2 regions of the Pantoea sp. X-Soil-MYKO-1289 genome follow, and region 2 is predicted to be linked to the other one. Evidence: predicted binding sites of a transcription regulator. Region 2 holds the regulator's gene; the other holds the start of a gene.
What was found. The regulator PhoB, encoded in region 2, activates phosphate uptake and scavenging genes when phosphate is short. The targets are predictions, from matches to a motif close to CTGTCATAAAACTGNCNNAT.
Positions count from the first base shown of each region.

Region 1: glpT (glycerol-3-phosphate transporter) is a predicted target of PhoB. The motif match lies at 4,703-4,722, and genes of this name have one in related genera.

Region 1 is NZ_AP036004.1:3,828,995-3,836,282, forward strand. It holds gene metE (5-methyltetrahydropteroyltriglutamate--homocysteine S-methyltransferase) at 1-1,901, opposite strand, end outside; gene metR (HTH-type transcriptional regulator MetR) at 2,044-2,970, shown strand; partial or broken gene AC6I7Z_RS18220 (YehS family protein) at 3,027-3,485, shown strand; gene AC6I7Z_RS18225 (carboxylate/amino acid/amine transporter) at 3,678-4,532, opposite strand; gene glpT (glycerol-3-phosphate transporter) at 4,847-6,190, shown strand; gene yigL (sugar/pyridoxal phosphate phosphatase YigL) at 6,224-7,024, opposite strand; gene pldB (lysophospholipase L2) at 7,076-7,288, opposite strand, start outside.
Region 2 is NZ_AP036004.1:1,023,958-1,031,245, reverse strand. It holds gene AC6I7Z_RS04890 (cobalamin-independent methionine synthase II family protein) at 1-74, opposite strand, end outside; gene AC6I7Z_RS04885 (PstS family phosphate ABC transporter substrate-binding protein) at 238-1,173, opposite strand; gene phoR (phosphate regulon sensor histidine kinase PhoR) at 1,192-2,505, opposite strand; gene phoB (phosphate response regulator transcription factor PhoB) at 2,520-3,209, opposite strand; gene sbcD (exonuclease subunit SbcD) at 3,405-4,604, shown strand; gene AC6I7Z_RS04865 (AAA family ATPase) at 4,601-7,288, shown strand, end outside.

The sequences.
Region 1 (7,288 bases), 2.8 Mb from region 2:
TTCGCCACCGCGGCGTTAAGGCGGAAGGCGTCTACCGCCCACTTCAGGTAGGCGGCCCAGTCGGACTGGTGCAGCGGCAGGCCTTCGCGCAGCGCCGGCTCGTCAATCTGGATAATACCGATGCCGGCTGCTTCAAGATCCGCGACCTCGTCGCGCAGCGCCAGCGCGATTTGCTTCGCGATGGTTTCGCGCGACACGTCTTCGCGCGGAAAAGACCAGCAGAGAATGGTGACCGGGCCGGTCAGCATCCCTTTCACCGGCTTGCTGGTCAGCGACTGCGCATAGGTCGCCCACTCTACGGTAATCGGCCGCGGACGGCTGACGTCGCCGATAATCACCGGCGGCTTGACGCAGCGCGAGCCGTAACTCTGCACCCAGCCGTTCTGGGTAAAGACGAAACCCTCCAGGTTTTCGCCGAAGTACTCCACCATGTCGTTACGCTCCGCTTCGCCGTGCACCAGCACGTCGAGGCCCAGGCGCTCCTGTTCGGCGATCGCCTGTTTGATATGCTGCGCGATGCCGGTGCGGTAGCTGGCGCCGTCGATATTGCCTTTTTTGAAATCGAGGCGCAGGCCGCGGATCTCGGTGGTCTGCGGGAAGGAGCCGATGGTGGTGGTCGGCCAGGCTGGCAGATGAAAGCGGCTGCGCTGGGCGCGGGCGCGGACGGCGTAAGCGCTGGCGCGCTCGGTATCCTGCGCGGAGATCGCCGCCAGACGCCTGCCGACCGCCGCGTTGTGGACGCGGCTGGAGTGGGCGCGATGGCGAACTGGCGCGCTCCAGGCCTCCAGCGAGGCCGCGTCGTTACGGTTGAGCGCATCGCTCAACAACCTGAGTTCGCCGCATTTTTGCAGCGCGAAGGCGAACCAGCTTTTGACTTCGTCATCGAGGCGGGTCTCTGCGTTCAGATCGATCGGGCTGTGCAATAGCGAACAAGAGGTGCCGATCCACAGCCGTTCGCGCTGACCGATCAGCGGCTGCAGGCGTTCGAACCAGCGGCTCAGGTCGGCACGCCAGACGTTGCGTCCGTTGATAACGCCAAGCGACAGCAGCCACGCCGCCGGCAGCTGCTGGTTGAGCTGCGCGAGGTCGTCGCGGCCGTGCACCAGATCGACATGCAGCCCCTGCACCGGCAGCGCGCGAATAACGTCAAGGTTCTGGCCGATGCTGTCGAAATAGGTGGTCAGCAGCAGCTTCACGTTGCCCTGCAGCGCCTGGTAAGCGGGCCTGAATGCTTCGCGCCACGCCTGCGGCAGCTCCAGCGACAGCGCCGGCTCGTCGATCTGCACCCACTCGACGTCGCGCTTTTTCAGCTCGGCCAGCACCTGCTGGTACACCGGCAGAAGGTCATTCAGCAGCGACAGGCGGTCGAACGGCTCGCCCTTAACTTTGCCCAGCCAGAGATAGGTCACGGGGCCGAGCAGCACCGGCTTCACCTTGTGGCCCAGCGCCAGCGCTTCATCCACCTCGTCCAGCAGTTGGGTCCAGGCGAGTCTGAACGGCTGGCCTTTGGTGAACTCCGGCACGATGTAGTGATAGTTGGTATTAAACCATTTGGTCATTTCGGCGGCGGCGGCAGGTTCGCCGGTCGGCGCCCGACCGCGCGCAATGCGGAACAGCGTATCGAGGTCGATAGCCCCGTCTTGATTCTGATGGCGCGCCGGAACGTTGCCGAGCATCAGGCTGGTGGTCAGCACATGATCGTACCAGGCGAAGTCGCCCACCGGCAGCAGATCCACGCCCGCCGCTTTCTGCTGCTGCCAGTGGCGCGCGCGCAGTTCGCGTCCGGTCGCCAGCAGCTCTTGCTGCGTCGCCTTGCCCGCCCAGTAGCTCTCCTGCGCTTTTTTCAGTTCGCGACGCAGGCCGACGCGGGGAAAGCCGAGGCTGTGATTCAGAATGGTCATACGCTGTTCTCCCGATGATTTCTCTTTGGCTTCGTCTGGCAGCCAAAGATGTTTAGCCGTCCAGATGTTTACACCGCTATATTCTGCGGGTAGTGTATGTTCCTCAAGCGCAAATTGTTCAATCTCCATGTGAAGGACGCTCATGATCGAACTTAAGCATCTGCGGACGCTTCAGGCTCTGCGTAATACCGGCTCGCTGGCCGCCGCCGCCGCGCAGCTTCATCAGACGCAATCCGCGTTGTCGCATCAGTTCAGCGATCTCGAACAGCGGCTGGGATTCCGCCTGTTCGTACGCAAAAGCCAGCCGCTGCGCTTCACGCCGCAGGGCGAAATTCTGCTGCAGCTGGCGGAGCAGGTGCTGCCGCAGATCCAGCAGGCGCTGCAGGCGTGCCACGAGCCTTATCAGGCGACGCTGCGCATCGCCATTGAGTGCCACAGCTGCATTCAGTGGCTGACGCCGGCGCTGGACAACTTTCGTCAGAGCTGGCCGCAGGTGGTGATGGATTTTAAATCGGGCGTGACCTTCGATCCGCAGCCCGCGCTGCAGCAGGGCGAACTGGACGTGGTGCTGACCTCCGATATCCTGCCGCGCAGCGGCCTGCACTACACGCCGATGTTCGACTTCGAAGTGCGCCTGGTGCTGGCGCCCGATCATCCGCTGGCGCAGGTTGAGCACATTACCCCCGAGGACCTGGCGCAGGAGGTGTTGATGATCTATCCGGTGCAGCGCCAGCGGCTGGATATCTGGCGGCACTTTCTTCAGCCGGCAGGCGTCAGCCCGGCCCTGAAGAGCGTCGACAACACGCTGCTGCTGATTCAGATGGTGGCGGCGCGCATGGGCATCGCCGCGCTGCCGCACTGGGTAGTAGAGAGTTTTGAAAAGCAGGGATTGATCGTGACAAAAACTCTGGGCGAAGGGCTGTGGAGCCGCCTCTATGCCGCCGTGCGCGACGGCGAGCAGCGTCAGCCGGTGCTGGAAGCCTTTACCCGCTTTGCGCGGCAGCACGCCTGCGAACATCTGCCGTTCGTACGCGATGCGGCGCTTCCTGGCGCGATTTTGCAACGCTGAGCCGCAAATTCCCCTATAATGCGCAGCCTGTTAAACGACCATGAGAAAATCTCACCATGACTAATAACGATATTTTGCGCAGCGTGCGCTTTATGCTGAATTTAAGCGATGCCAAAGTGGTGGAGATTTTCGCACTGACCGACTGCGAAGTCGCGCTGAGCGACGTGCAGGCCTGGCTGAAAAAAGAGGATGACGCGGCGTTTAAACCGCTGCCGGACGTGCTGATGGGCTATTTTCTCAACGGCCTGATTTTCTTCCGTCGTGGCAAAAGCGAAGAGATGCCAGCGCCCTCGATCGAACGCCGCATGAACAACAACATTTTTATGAAAAAACTGCGTATCGCGTTCGATCTGAAAACCACCGATATTCCGGCGGTGCTGGCTAAGGCGAACTTCTCGGTTTCGCAGGCGGAAATCGGCGCCATTTTCCGCAAGCCGGATCATAAAAACTACCGCGAATGCGGCGATCAGATTATGCGCAACTTTTTGAAGGGCCTGACCCTGACGCTGCGCCCGACGCAGCCGGCAAAAACCAGTCCGACGCAGGCGGCGAAGAGCGCGCCGTCGCAGGCCACGAAAACCAGCCCAGCGCAGGCGGCGAAACCCGCCTCGTCGAAGACGGCGAAACCTCGCCCGGCCCAGCCGCCGAAAGCCAAAAAATAGTTCCGCCGTCAGGACGACCGTCGTCGCCCTGACGGGATACACGCCTCAGCGACTGCGCAGCACCCAGCGCTTATGCACATATAGCGAGGCGAAAATCACCAGCGCGCCAGCGATAAAACTGGGCCAGTGCGGCTTCTGCTGCCAGATTGCCAGATTCACCAGCAGCCCCGCCGGGACATGCATATTGTTCATAATGCCCAGCGTGCCCGCATCGACCTGCGTGGCGCCGTAGTTCCACATAAAGTAGCCCAGCCCCGACGCCGCCACGCCCAGCCATACCAGAATGCCCCACTGCAGCGAGGTGGTCGGCAGTTTCGCCGGATTGCCCCACAGGCACCAGGCGATAATCGCAATCAGCACCGCGCCGAGATAAAACCAGGAAAATGCGGTGTGCTGCGGCATCGGCCGGGTTTCCTGCAGTCGTTTATAGCCCACCATGCCCACGGCAAAGCAGATATTCGCCAGCTGCACCAGCAGCAGGCCGAACCAGAAATGATCGCTGACCTTGTCGTAGCGAATAATCGCCGCGCCTGCCACCGCCAGCAGCGCGCTGAAGGCGTAGCCGATGCGCAGCGGCCGTTTGCTAATCAGGTCATAGATCAGGGTGACATAGAGCGGCGTCATCACGGTAAACAGCAGGAACTCGGAAACGCTGAGGTAGAGATAGGCCTCGAAGCTAATCAGATACATGATGCCGAGCTGCAGCATCCCCACCAGCATATAGAGCAGCAGCGTCGACGGACGATAGCCGCGCCAGCGCAGAAAAGGCAAAAACACCAGCGCCGCCAGCGCCAGGCGCATCAATACCGAGAACCAGGTGTCCACCTGCCCCGCCAGATATTCTCCGATCAGGCTAAAGGAGAACGCCCAAAGAATAGTGGTAACGATCAGTAACAGCACAGCGTCAATCCTGCAAAAGAGAGAGGTCGCTAGTGTAATCAATGTACTGCGGCGACGCGGCGCTTTCTGGTTGACAACTGCTCACAAAAGAAACGCTCAGCGCAGGCATCGGCGAATGTTTTATAAACGATGCGCGTTTAGCGTCATTTGGTGACATTAACCTGCCGTAATTGTCATAAAAGTGTAACAAATGTGTCAACTATCACAGCCAGCATGCGCGAAAAGCGCCATTATAGACGCGAAAAGGAACATGGCGGCGACCTCTGGAATGCGTCGCCCATTTCCACAACGACAACATGCCTGGGAGGGCAGCTATGCTGAGCATTTTTAAACCCGCACCGCATCGACCGCCGGTGGCGGAAGATCAGGTTGATCCTTTATATCGTCGCCTGCGCTGGCAGATCTTCTTCGGTATCTTCTTCGGCTACGCCGCCTACTATCTGGTGCGCAAAAACTTCGCGCTGGCGATGCCCTATCTGGTCGAGCAGGGCTTTTCGCGCGGCGACCTCGGTTTTGCGCTTTCCGGTATCTCGATTGCGTACGGCTTCTCAAAATTTATTATGGGTTCGGTTTCGGATCGCTCGAATCCGCGCGTGTTTCTGCCTGCCGGCCTGATCCTCGCCGCCGCGGTGATGCTGTTTATGGGCTTCGTGCCCTGGGCGACCTCCAGCATTATGGTGATGTTCGCGCTGCTGTTTGCCTGCGGCTGGTTTCAGGGCATGGGCTGGCCGCCTTGCGGGCGCACCATGGTGCACTGGTGGTCGCAGAAAGAGCGCGGCGGCATCGTGTCGGTGTGGAACTGCGCGCATAACGTCGGCGGCGGCCTGCCGCCGCTGCTGTTCCTGCTCGGCATGGCCTGGTTCAACGACTGGAAAGCGGCGCTCTATATGCCCGCTTTCGCCGCTATCGCCGTGGCGCTGATCGCCTTCGCGCTGATGCGCGATACGCCGCAGTCCTGCGGCTTGCCGCCCATCGAGGCGTATAAAAACGACTATCCGCCCGACTACAGCGCCACGCACGAAGAGGAGCTGACGGCGAAACAGATCTTCACCCAGTATGTGCTGCCCAACAAGCTGCTGTGGTATATCGCGCTGGCGAACGTCTTCGTCTACCTGCTGCGCTACGGCATTCTCGACTGGTCGCCCACCTACCTGAAAGAGGTGAAGCACTTCACGCTGGATAAATCCTCCTGGGCCTACTTCCTGTACGAATATGCCGGCATTCCCGGCACGCTGCTGTGCGGCTGGATGTCGGACAAGGTGTTCAAGGGGAACCGCGGCGCGACCGGCGTCTTCTTTATGACGCTGGTGACCATCGCCACGGTGGTCTACTGGTTTAACCCGGCGGGCAATCCCGGCGTGGATATGGCCTGCATGATCGTCATCGGCTTTCTGATTTACGGCCCGGTGATGCTGATCGGCCTGCATGCGCTGGAGCTGGCGCCGAAAAAAGCGGCGGGCACCGCCGCAGGCTTTACCGGCCTGTTCGGCTATCTCGGCGGTTCGGTCGCGGCCAGCGCCATCGTTGGCTATACCGTCGATTTCTTCGGCTGGAACGGCGGTTTTCTGGTGATGGTGGTGGGCTGCGTGCTGGCGGTGATCCTGCTGCTGTTGACCATGATTAACGAACGCAAGCACAAGCAGCAGCTGGCGTCATAAAGAAAGAGGCCGGCATCGCGCCGGCCTCTTGCGTCAGGATAAAAACAGCGTGCGCAGCGTATGCGGCACGGCATCGTCGGCATTGCTGCCGATCACGTCCAGTTCCGGCAGAGCATCTTTCAGACGCTGATGGGCGTTGCGCATAATGCAGCCCTTGCCCGCCATGCTCAGCATCTCTACGTCGTTCATGCCGTCGCCGAAGGCGATGCACGCCTTGAGCGAATGTCCCAGCTGTTTCGCCACCGCTTCCAGCGCGTGTCCCTTCGACACGCCGCCCGCCATCACTTCCAGACAGGTCGGCAGCGAAAAGCTGACGTTAACGCGATCGCCCCAGCGCGCCTGCAGCGCCAGTTCGAGTGGGATCAGCGCCTCGGGATCGTCGCTGGTGAAAAAGACCTTGCTGATATTGTCGCCCGGCAGCATGCCTGGCTCATACACCTGATAAGTGAATACTGACTCGCGAAAATAGTCCTGCTCCGCCGGATGGGTGCGGCTCATAAACCATTCGTCGTCGCGATAGACGTGCGTCAGGATGGCAGGATTGGCGTAGTGCAGCCCGTAAAGCTCCAGCGCGATATCTTCGTCGAGGTTATGGCTGAACACCAGCTCGCCCTCGGCGTTGTGCACGCGCGCGCCGTTAGAGGTGATCATATAAGCGGGAATGCCCAGCTTGTCGCGCATCTGCCCCACGTCGATGTAATGACGGCCGGTGGCGAAAACAAAGTGGATATCGCGCGCCACCAGCTGTTGCAGTATATCGTGGGCATAAGGCGTGAGCCGATGTTCGGGAGAGAGCAGCGTGCCATCCAGATCGGATGCGACGATTTGAAACATGAAAACCTCAGGTATTGTTTTAGGCCGAAGCCGGTAAGGTAAGAATTCGAATTAAGGGTGCGCCTCAAAGAAATCGACCAGCGCATTCAGCGCTTCGGCGCGCATGGCATCTTTTTCAAACAGAATTTCGTGGCGCGCCTCTTTGATGACGCGCGTCTCGCAGGGATGGCCCGCCTGCGCCATCGCCGCGCAAAAGAGATCCTGCGAACGGTTGTCCACCACGCGATCCTCGCCCGCCTGCAGCAGCAAAAGCGGCGTGGTAAG
Region 2 (7,288 bases):
GCGTTTTTGATGGCGGTGGGACGCAGGAAACTGCCGACGGTATCGGCGCGGAACGGGGCGGTCTGTGCGGTCATCTTCACTCCTGGCACCCTGAACGTTAATCACGCCAGGGAATAATTTCGCTAAGTTATATGTAGCCATCTGGATGGCTAAACGTCTGTAAACAGATTGGCACGCGCGCGCCTTCTCTGCAACAGAAGAAATTTCAGCGGAGATGAAAAAAATTCACGTTAGTGATTACTTCGCCTCTATCGCAGCCAGCGCCTGATCGCGCTGCGCCGCCGACAGCGGAAGATAGCCCGCTTCGCTGACGCGGCGCTGTCCCTGCGGTGAAAGCACCTGATGAAGAAAGGCGTTTACCAGCGGCGGCAGCGGCTTGCCCGGCGGCTTATTGACATAGATATAGAGCGGGCGCGCCCAAGGATAGCGGCCGCTGCGGATAGAGTCGGCGTCCGGCGCCACCGCCGCGCCCTGCGCGTCAGTGACGGCGAGCGTCTTCACGCCGCTCAGATGAAAACCGAAGCTGGCGTAGCCGATGCTGCGCGGATTGGCGGCGACCGCCTGCACCACGGCGGCCGAGCCGGGAAACTCCGCCACGTCGGCGCGAAAATCGCCGTTGCACAGCGCCTGCTGCTTGAAAAAGCCCCAGGTGCCCGAGGCGGAGTTGCGTCCGTAGCGCTGAATCGGCCGCCGCGCCCAGTCGGGCTGGCGCATGCCCATATCGCCCCAGCGCGTCGGCACCTGCGGCGCGCCGCACAGGCGCGTCACGGAAAAGATGGCGTCAAGCTGGCGCATATCGATCTGCGTCAGCGGATTGCGCTGATTGACCACCACCACCAGCGCGTCGAGCGCTACCGGCACCGCGAGCGGGGCGTAGCCATAGCGCGCCTGAAAGGTTTGCCGCTCTTCCGCCTGCATGGGGCGGCTCATCGGGCCGAGCTGCGCGGCGCCCGCCGCCAACGCGGTCGGCGCGGTGGACGAGCCGGAAGCCTGCACCTGTAGATTAACGCCCGGCGCCCGCGCGCTGAAATCTTCGCTCCACAGCATCATCAGCGTTCCCAGCGTGTCTGAGCCGACGCTGCTGAGGTTGCCGGTGAGCATTTCGGGCTGAGGCGCCGCCGCCAGCGTCAGCGCGGGCGAGAAGAGAGTAAGCAACAGCAGCAAGGCGCGCATGAGAGGTTCCATTAACGGTTAATGGACGGCATTCTCCTGCAATCCCGCGCTGACGATCAACCTTGACGGCAGCGTAAAGGTAAAACAGGTCTCTTTATCGGGAATGCTGGCGATCTCCAGCCGCGCATTATGGTGGCTAAGGGCGTGCTTGACGATCGCCAGCCCCAGCCCGCTGCCGCCGGTGGCGCGCGAGCGCGCCTTATCCACGCGGTAGAAGCGCTCCGTCAGACGCGGCAGGTGCTCGGCCGGAATGCCCGGCCCGTTGTCGCAGACTTTGAACTGCGCGCCCTGGCGGCTGCGCAGCCAGCTGATGTCGATGCGCGTGCCGTCCGGCGTATGGTTGACCGCGTTGTAAACCAGGTTCGAGATAGCGCTGCGCAGCTGATCGTCGTCGCCGAGCACCTTGAGATGCGGATCGGTATGGAAGTGGATCTCGTGGCGCCCATTGCTCAGCGTCTCCGCTTCGCGCTGCAGCAGATGCAGCATCATCGGCACGTCCACCGTCTCTTTCATGTCGATAGCCGGCGCCGCCTCGATGCGCGACAGCGTCAGCAGCTGGCGCACCAGGCTGTCCATGCGGCGCGTCTGCTCCTGCATGGTCTGCAGCGCTTTGCCGCGCGAGCGCTCGTTCATCACCGAGTCGTTCATCATCTCCAGATAGCCCTGCAGCACCGTCAGCGGCGTGCGCAGCTCATGGCTGACGTTGGCGAAGAAATTGCGCCGCGCCCCTTCCAGCTGGTGCATCTGCGTCACGTCGCGCGCCACCATCAGCCACTGCCCTTCGCTGTAGGGCATGATGCGGAACTCCATATGGTGCTGATTATTGAGAATTAAGGTGAGCGGCTTATTGAAATCGCGCTGGCGAATATAGCGGGAGAATTCCGGATAGCGCAGCAGGTTGAGGATGTTCTGGCCGTTATCTTCCGGCCAGCGCAGACCGAGGTGCTGCTGCGCCAGACCGTTGCACCAGAAAATGGCGCCCTCTTCCGTGGTGAGCACCACCGCGTCGGGCAGCGTCTCGGCGCCGCTGCGAAAGCGCTTAATCAGGTTGCCCAGCTCGCGCCGCCGCCGACGGTTGCGCAGCTGCATCTGATAGAGGCCGTAAAACAGCGGCTCCCAGCTCGCCTGTCCGGTGGGCGGCGTCATGGTGCGATCCACCCACAGCCAGTGCGACAGCCGCATCAGATTATAGAAGTGCCACAGCAGCATCCCCAGCACGCTGACCAGCAGCAGCCAGGGAAGATAGCCGAAAATCAAACCGATTATCAGCGCCGGCAGGCAGGCCAGCGCCAGCTCGGAGAGCAGTCTCTTCCAGGAGAGTCGTTCCAGCACGGTAAAGACTCCGTTTAGTAGCGGGCGGAGAAACGATACCCCGTTCCGCGAACGGTTTGAACCATGCGATCGTGGCCGGAAACTTCCAGCGCCTTACGTAAGCGGCGGATATGCACATCGACGGTGCGATCTTCCACATAAACATTGGTGCCCCAGACGTGGTTCAGCAGCTGCTCGCGGCTGTAGACGCGTTCGGGATGAGTCATAAAGAAGTGCAGCAGCTTATATTCGGTCGGGCCCATCTCCAGCGGCGTCGACTCGGACATCACGCGGTGCGACGACGGGTCCAGGCTCAGGCCCTGCATCTCGATCACCTCCTCCACCGCCATCGGCGAAATGCGGCGCATCACCGCCTTGATGCGCGCCATCAGCTCTTTCGGCGAGAAAGGCTTGGTGATGTAGTCATCCGCGCCCACTTCCAGACCGCGCACGCGATCTTCCTCTTCGCCGCGCGCCGTCAGCATCATCACCGGGATATCGCGCGTCAGCGCTTCGCGCTTCAGGTGCTTGATAAACTGAATGCCGCTGCCGCCCGGCAACATCCAGTCCAGCAGAATTAAATCAGGCCAGGGCTCAATCAGCTTGCCTATCGCGCTGTCATAATCCTCGGCCTCAATGGGCTGGTAGTCGTTCTGCTCCAGAACAAAGCACAACATCTCACGGATAGGGGCTTCATCTTCCACAACCAAAATGCGCTTAGCCATTGCAACTCCTGCTGATGTGACTGCTGTCACCGTTATATGCGGCGCCATTATGCGTCAGATTTATGACACTTTTATGAAAAACATAGCCGCTTAATCAGCGCGTTAACACTGCTTTATAACAACCGACGCCGCTTTTTTCGCTTTTGCGCCATAGCCGGTATAATCCTCCGGCAAACCGTTACCGCAGGGAGTTTTATGCGCATCATTCACACCGCGGACTGGCACCTCGGTCAGTTTTTCTATAACAAGAGCCGGGCGGCCGAGCACCAGGCCTTTCTCGACTGGCTGCTGGCGCGCATCGAAGAGTATCAGGTCGATGCGCTGATCGTCGCGGGCGACCTCTTCGACAGCGGCACGCCGCCAAGCTACGCGCGCGAACTCTTTAACCGTTTCGTGGTGGCGCTGCAGCCGACCGGCTGTCAGCTGGTGGTGCTGGCGGGCAATCACGATTCGGTCGCCACGCTCAACGAGTCGCGCGCCCTGCTCGCCTGCCTGAATACCCAGGTGATCACCACGCCGCAGGCGGATCACAATCTGCTGCTGCTGCGCGACCGCGCCGGCGAACCGGGCGCGCTGCTCTGCGCCATTCCCTATCTGCGGCCGCGCGATATTATGCGCAGCCGCGCAGGCCAGTCGGGGCGCGAGAAGCAGCTCAGCCTGCTGGAGGCGATCGCCGCGCACTATCAGCGCAGCGTCGACGCGGCGCGCGCGCATCCGCTGGCGCTGCCGGTGATCGCCACCGGCCATCTCACCACCGTCGGCGTCAGCAAAAGCGATTCGGTGCGCGATATCTATATCGGCACGCTCGACGCCTTTCCCGCGTCGGCTTTTCCCGACGTCGACTACGTGGCGCTCGGCCATATCCATCGCGCCCAGCGCGTCGCCAACAGCGATCATATTCGCTACAGCGGCTCGCCGATCCCGCTCAGCTTCGACGAGCTTGGCAGCGAGAAAAGCGTATTTTTACTGGAGCTGGATAGCGCCGGTTTGCAGAGCGTGACGCCGCTGCCCGTTCCGCCGTTCCAGCCGATGAAAATGCTGAAAGGCTCGCTGGCGGAGATCGAGGCGCAGCTGGCGCCCTTTGCCGACCATCAGGGCGACAGGCCGGTCTGGCTCGATATCGAAGTCACCACCCAGGAATTTCTCAGCGATCTGCAGCGCCGCGTCGAGGCGCTGACCGCCGATCTGCCGGTCGAGGTCCTGCTGCTGCGCCGCAGCCGCGAACAGCGCCAGCACAGCCTGGCGCAGCTAAAAAACGAAACCCTGAGCGAGCTAAAAGTGGAAGAGGTCTTCGCCCGCCGCATCGCGCTGGCGGAGGATATCGAAGAATCCGAGCATGCGCGCCTCAGCGCCCTGTTCCGCTCCACCCTCGCCTCGCTGGAGGAGAGCGAATGAAAATCCTCACGCTGCGCTTTAAAAACCTCAACGCGCTGAAGGGCGAATGGTTTATCGACTTTCGCGCCGAACCCTTCGCCAGCAACGGCCTGTTCGCCATCACCGGCGCGACCGGCGCAGGCAAAACCACTCTGCTCGACGCCATCTGTCTGGCGCTCTATCACCAGACGCCGCGCCTCGGCGTGCTGTCGCAGACGCAAAACGGTCTGATGACGCGCGACACCGCCGAATGCCTCGCCGAAGTGGAGTTCGAGATCAAAGGCGAAGCCTGGCGCGCCTTCTGGAGCCAGAACCGCGCGCGCGGCGCGGCCGACGGCAAGCTGCAGGCGCCGCGCGTCGAGCTGGCGCGCTGCATCGACGACAAAATCTTCGCCGACAAGGTCAACGACAAATTAAAACTGATCGAGTCGTTGTCGGGCCTCGACTTCGAGCGCTTTACCCGCTCGATGATGCTGTCGCAGGGGCAGTTTGCCGCGTTCCTTAACGCGAAACCCGGCGAGCGCGCCGAACTGCTGGAGGAGCTAACCGGCACCGAAATCTACGGCCAGATCTCCGTCGCCATCTACGAGCGCCACAAGGCGGCGCGGCTGGCGCTGGATAACCTGCGCAGCCGCGCCGGCACCCTGACGCTGCTCGACGCCGAAGCGCGCGCCGCGCTGCAGCAGCAGCTGAGTGCGCTGACCGAAGCGGAGCAGGCGCTTACTCAGCAGAACGATAGCCTGCGCAGGCAGCATCAGTGGCTGACCCAGGCGCAGCAGCTCGACAGCGACATTCAGGCCGCGCAGGCCGCGCTGGAGGCGGCGGAACAGGCGTGGCGCGACGCGGAAGCGGATCGCCAGCGGCTGGCGCGCAGCGAGCCGGCGGAGAAGCTGCGCGATAAATTAGCGCAGCGCGACAGCCTGCTGCATGAGCAGCAGCGCCTGCAGCAGACGCAGCAGCAGCTCGCACAGCAGCGCCAGGCCGCCGAGCAGCAGGCGCAGAGCGACCGGCAGCGTCGTGAGGCGGCCCAGTCGGCGCGCGACGCCGCGCTGCGCGAGCAGCAGGCGCAGGAGACGCTGCTGACGGAGCAGGTTATTCCGCTCGACCAGCAGATCGCCGCCCTGCTGGCGCAGGCGCAGCAGCAACAACAGGAAAGCGACCAGCAGCAGCAGGCGCTAACGCAAAGCGAACGCGCGCTGCAGCAGGAAACGGCGCAGCGCGACAGCCTGCAGGCCGCGCTGGTGAAACAGCAGCAGTGGCGCGCGGATCAGGGCGCGCTGCCGCAGTGGGGGCCTTCGCTGGCGCTGTGGCAGGAGCGTTTCGCTCAGCTGACGCAGCGCGAAAGCGCGCTGGCGGCGCTGCGCGAGCAGCAGCGTCTTCTGCAGCAGCGGCTGGCGCAGCGGCAGGCGGAGCTTGCCCGGCTGGAGCAGCAGGCGACGCCGCTGAGCCAGGCCGAACAGCAGGCAGCGAGCGCCCTGGAGAGGACGCAACAGGCGCTGGCCGATCTGGAGCAGCGCCATCCGCCGCAGGCGCTGCAGGCCAGCCTGGCGCAAAGCGAGGCGAGCCGCCCGCTGCGCCAGCAGCTGGCGGTGCTCGCCTCGCAGTGGACGCCGCTGCAGCAGCATCTCGCCGCGCGTCAGCAGCGCCTTGCCGCGCTGGAAAAGACGCTGCAGCAGGATGACGACACCCTGCAAACGCTGCGCGCCGCCTTCGCGCGCGAAAAGGCGTCGCTGGCCGATATCAAAAAGATTTGCGAGCTGGAGCAGCATATCGCCGATCTGGCGGCCTGGCGCGCGCGCCTGGAACCCGAGCAGCCCTGCCCGCTGTGCGGCTCTTGCCAGCATCCGGCGGTCGAGCGCTACGCCGCGCTGGAGCTGAGCGAGAATCAGCGACGGCTGGCCGAACAGGAGCAGCTGGTTGAGGCGCTGCGTGAACAGGGCATCAAAAAAGGCGAGGCCGTTAAGCAGGCGAAGGCCGAACAACAGCGGCTGCAGGAGGAACTGGCGGCAGAAACCCAACGGCTGGATGATTTAACCCAGCAGTGGCGAGTGTTACAGCGTGAGCTGGCGCTCACATTCGATGCGGGCGACAGCGCCGCGCTGGCCGCCTGGCAGCAGCAGCAAAACAGCGAAGAACAGGCGCTGCAGCAGCTGATGCGTCAGCAGGAGATCGCCGCGCGCCAGCGCCAGCAGGCGAAAGATGAGCATCTGCGGCATCAGCAGGCGCTGCAACAGCATCAGCAGCAGCTTCAGCTGGCCCAGCAAACGCTCACTAACCTGCAAGAGGGCGCGACGACGCTGGCGCAGCGTCTGGAACAGGATGAGCGCGACTGGCGGCAGCGGCGCGACGCGCTGCATCAGGCGCTGGCGGACGCCGGCCTCGCCCTGCCCGACGCGGCGGCGCGCGACGGCTGGCTGCAACAGCAGCAGCAGCGCTGGCAACAGTGGAACGAGAGCGAGCAACAGCTGGCTCAGCTTCAGCCGCAGCTGGCGCGCGCCGAGGCGCAGTGCAGCAGCCTGCAACAGCGCGTTGAGAGCGAACGGCAGCGGCTCGACGCTCTGCAACAGCTGCGCGCGCAAAGCGACGCAACGCTGGCGCAGCAGCGCGCGACGCGCCAGGCGCTGTTCGGCGATAGCGACGTCGCCGCGGCGCGGCGGCAGATGCAGGCGCAGATCCAGCAGCAGGAAACCGCCCTCGCCGCCGCG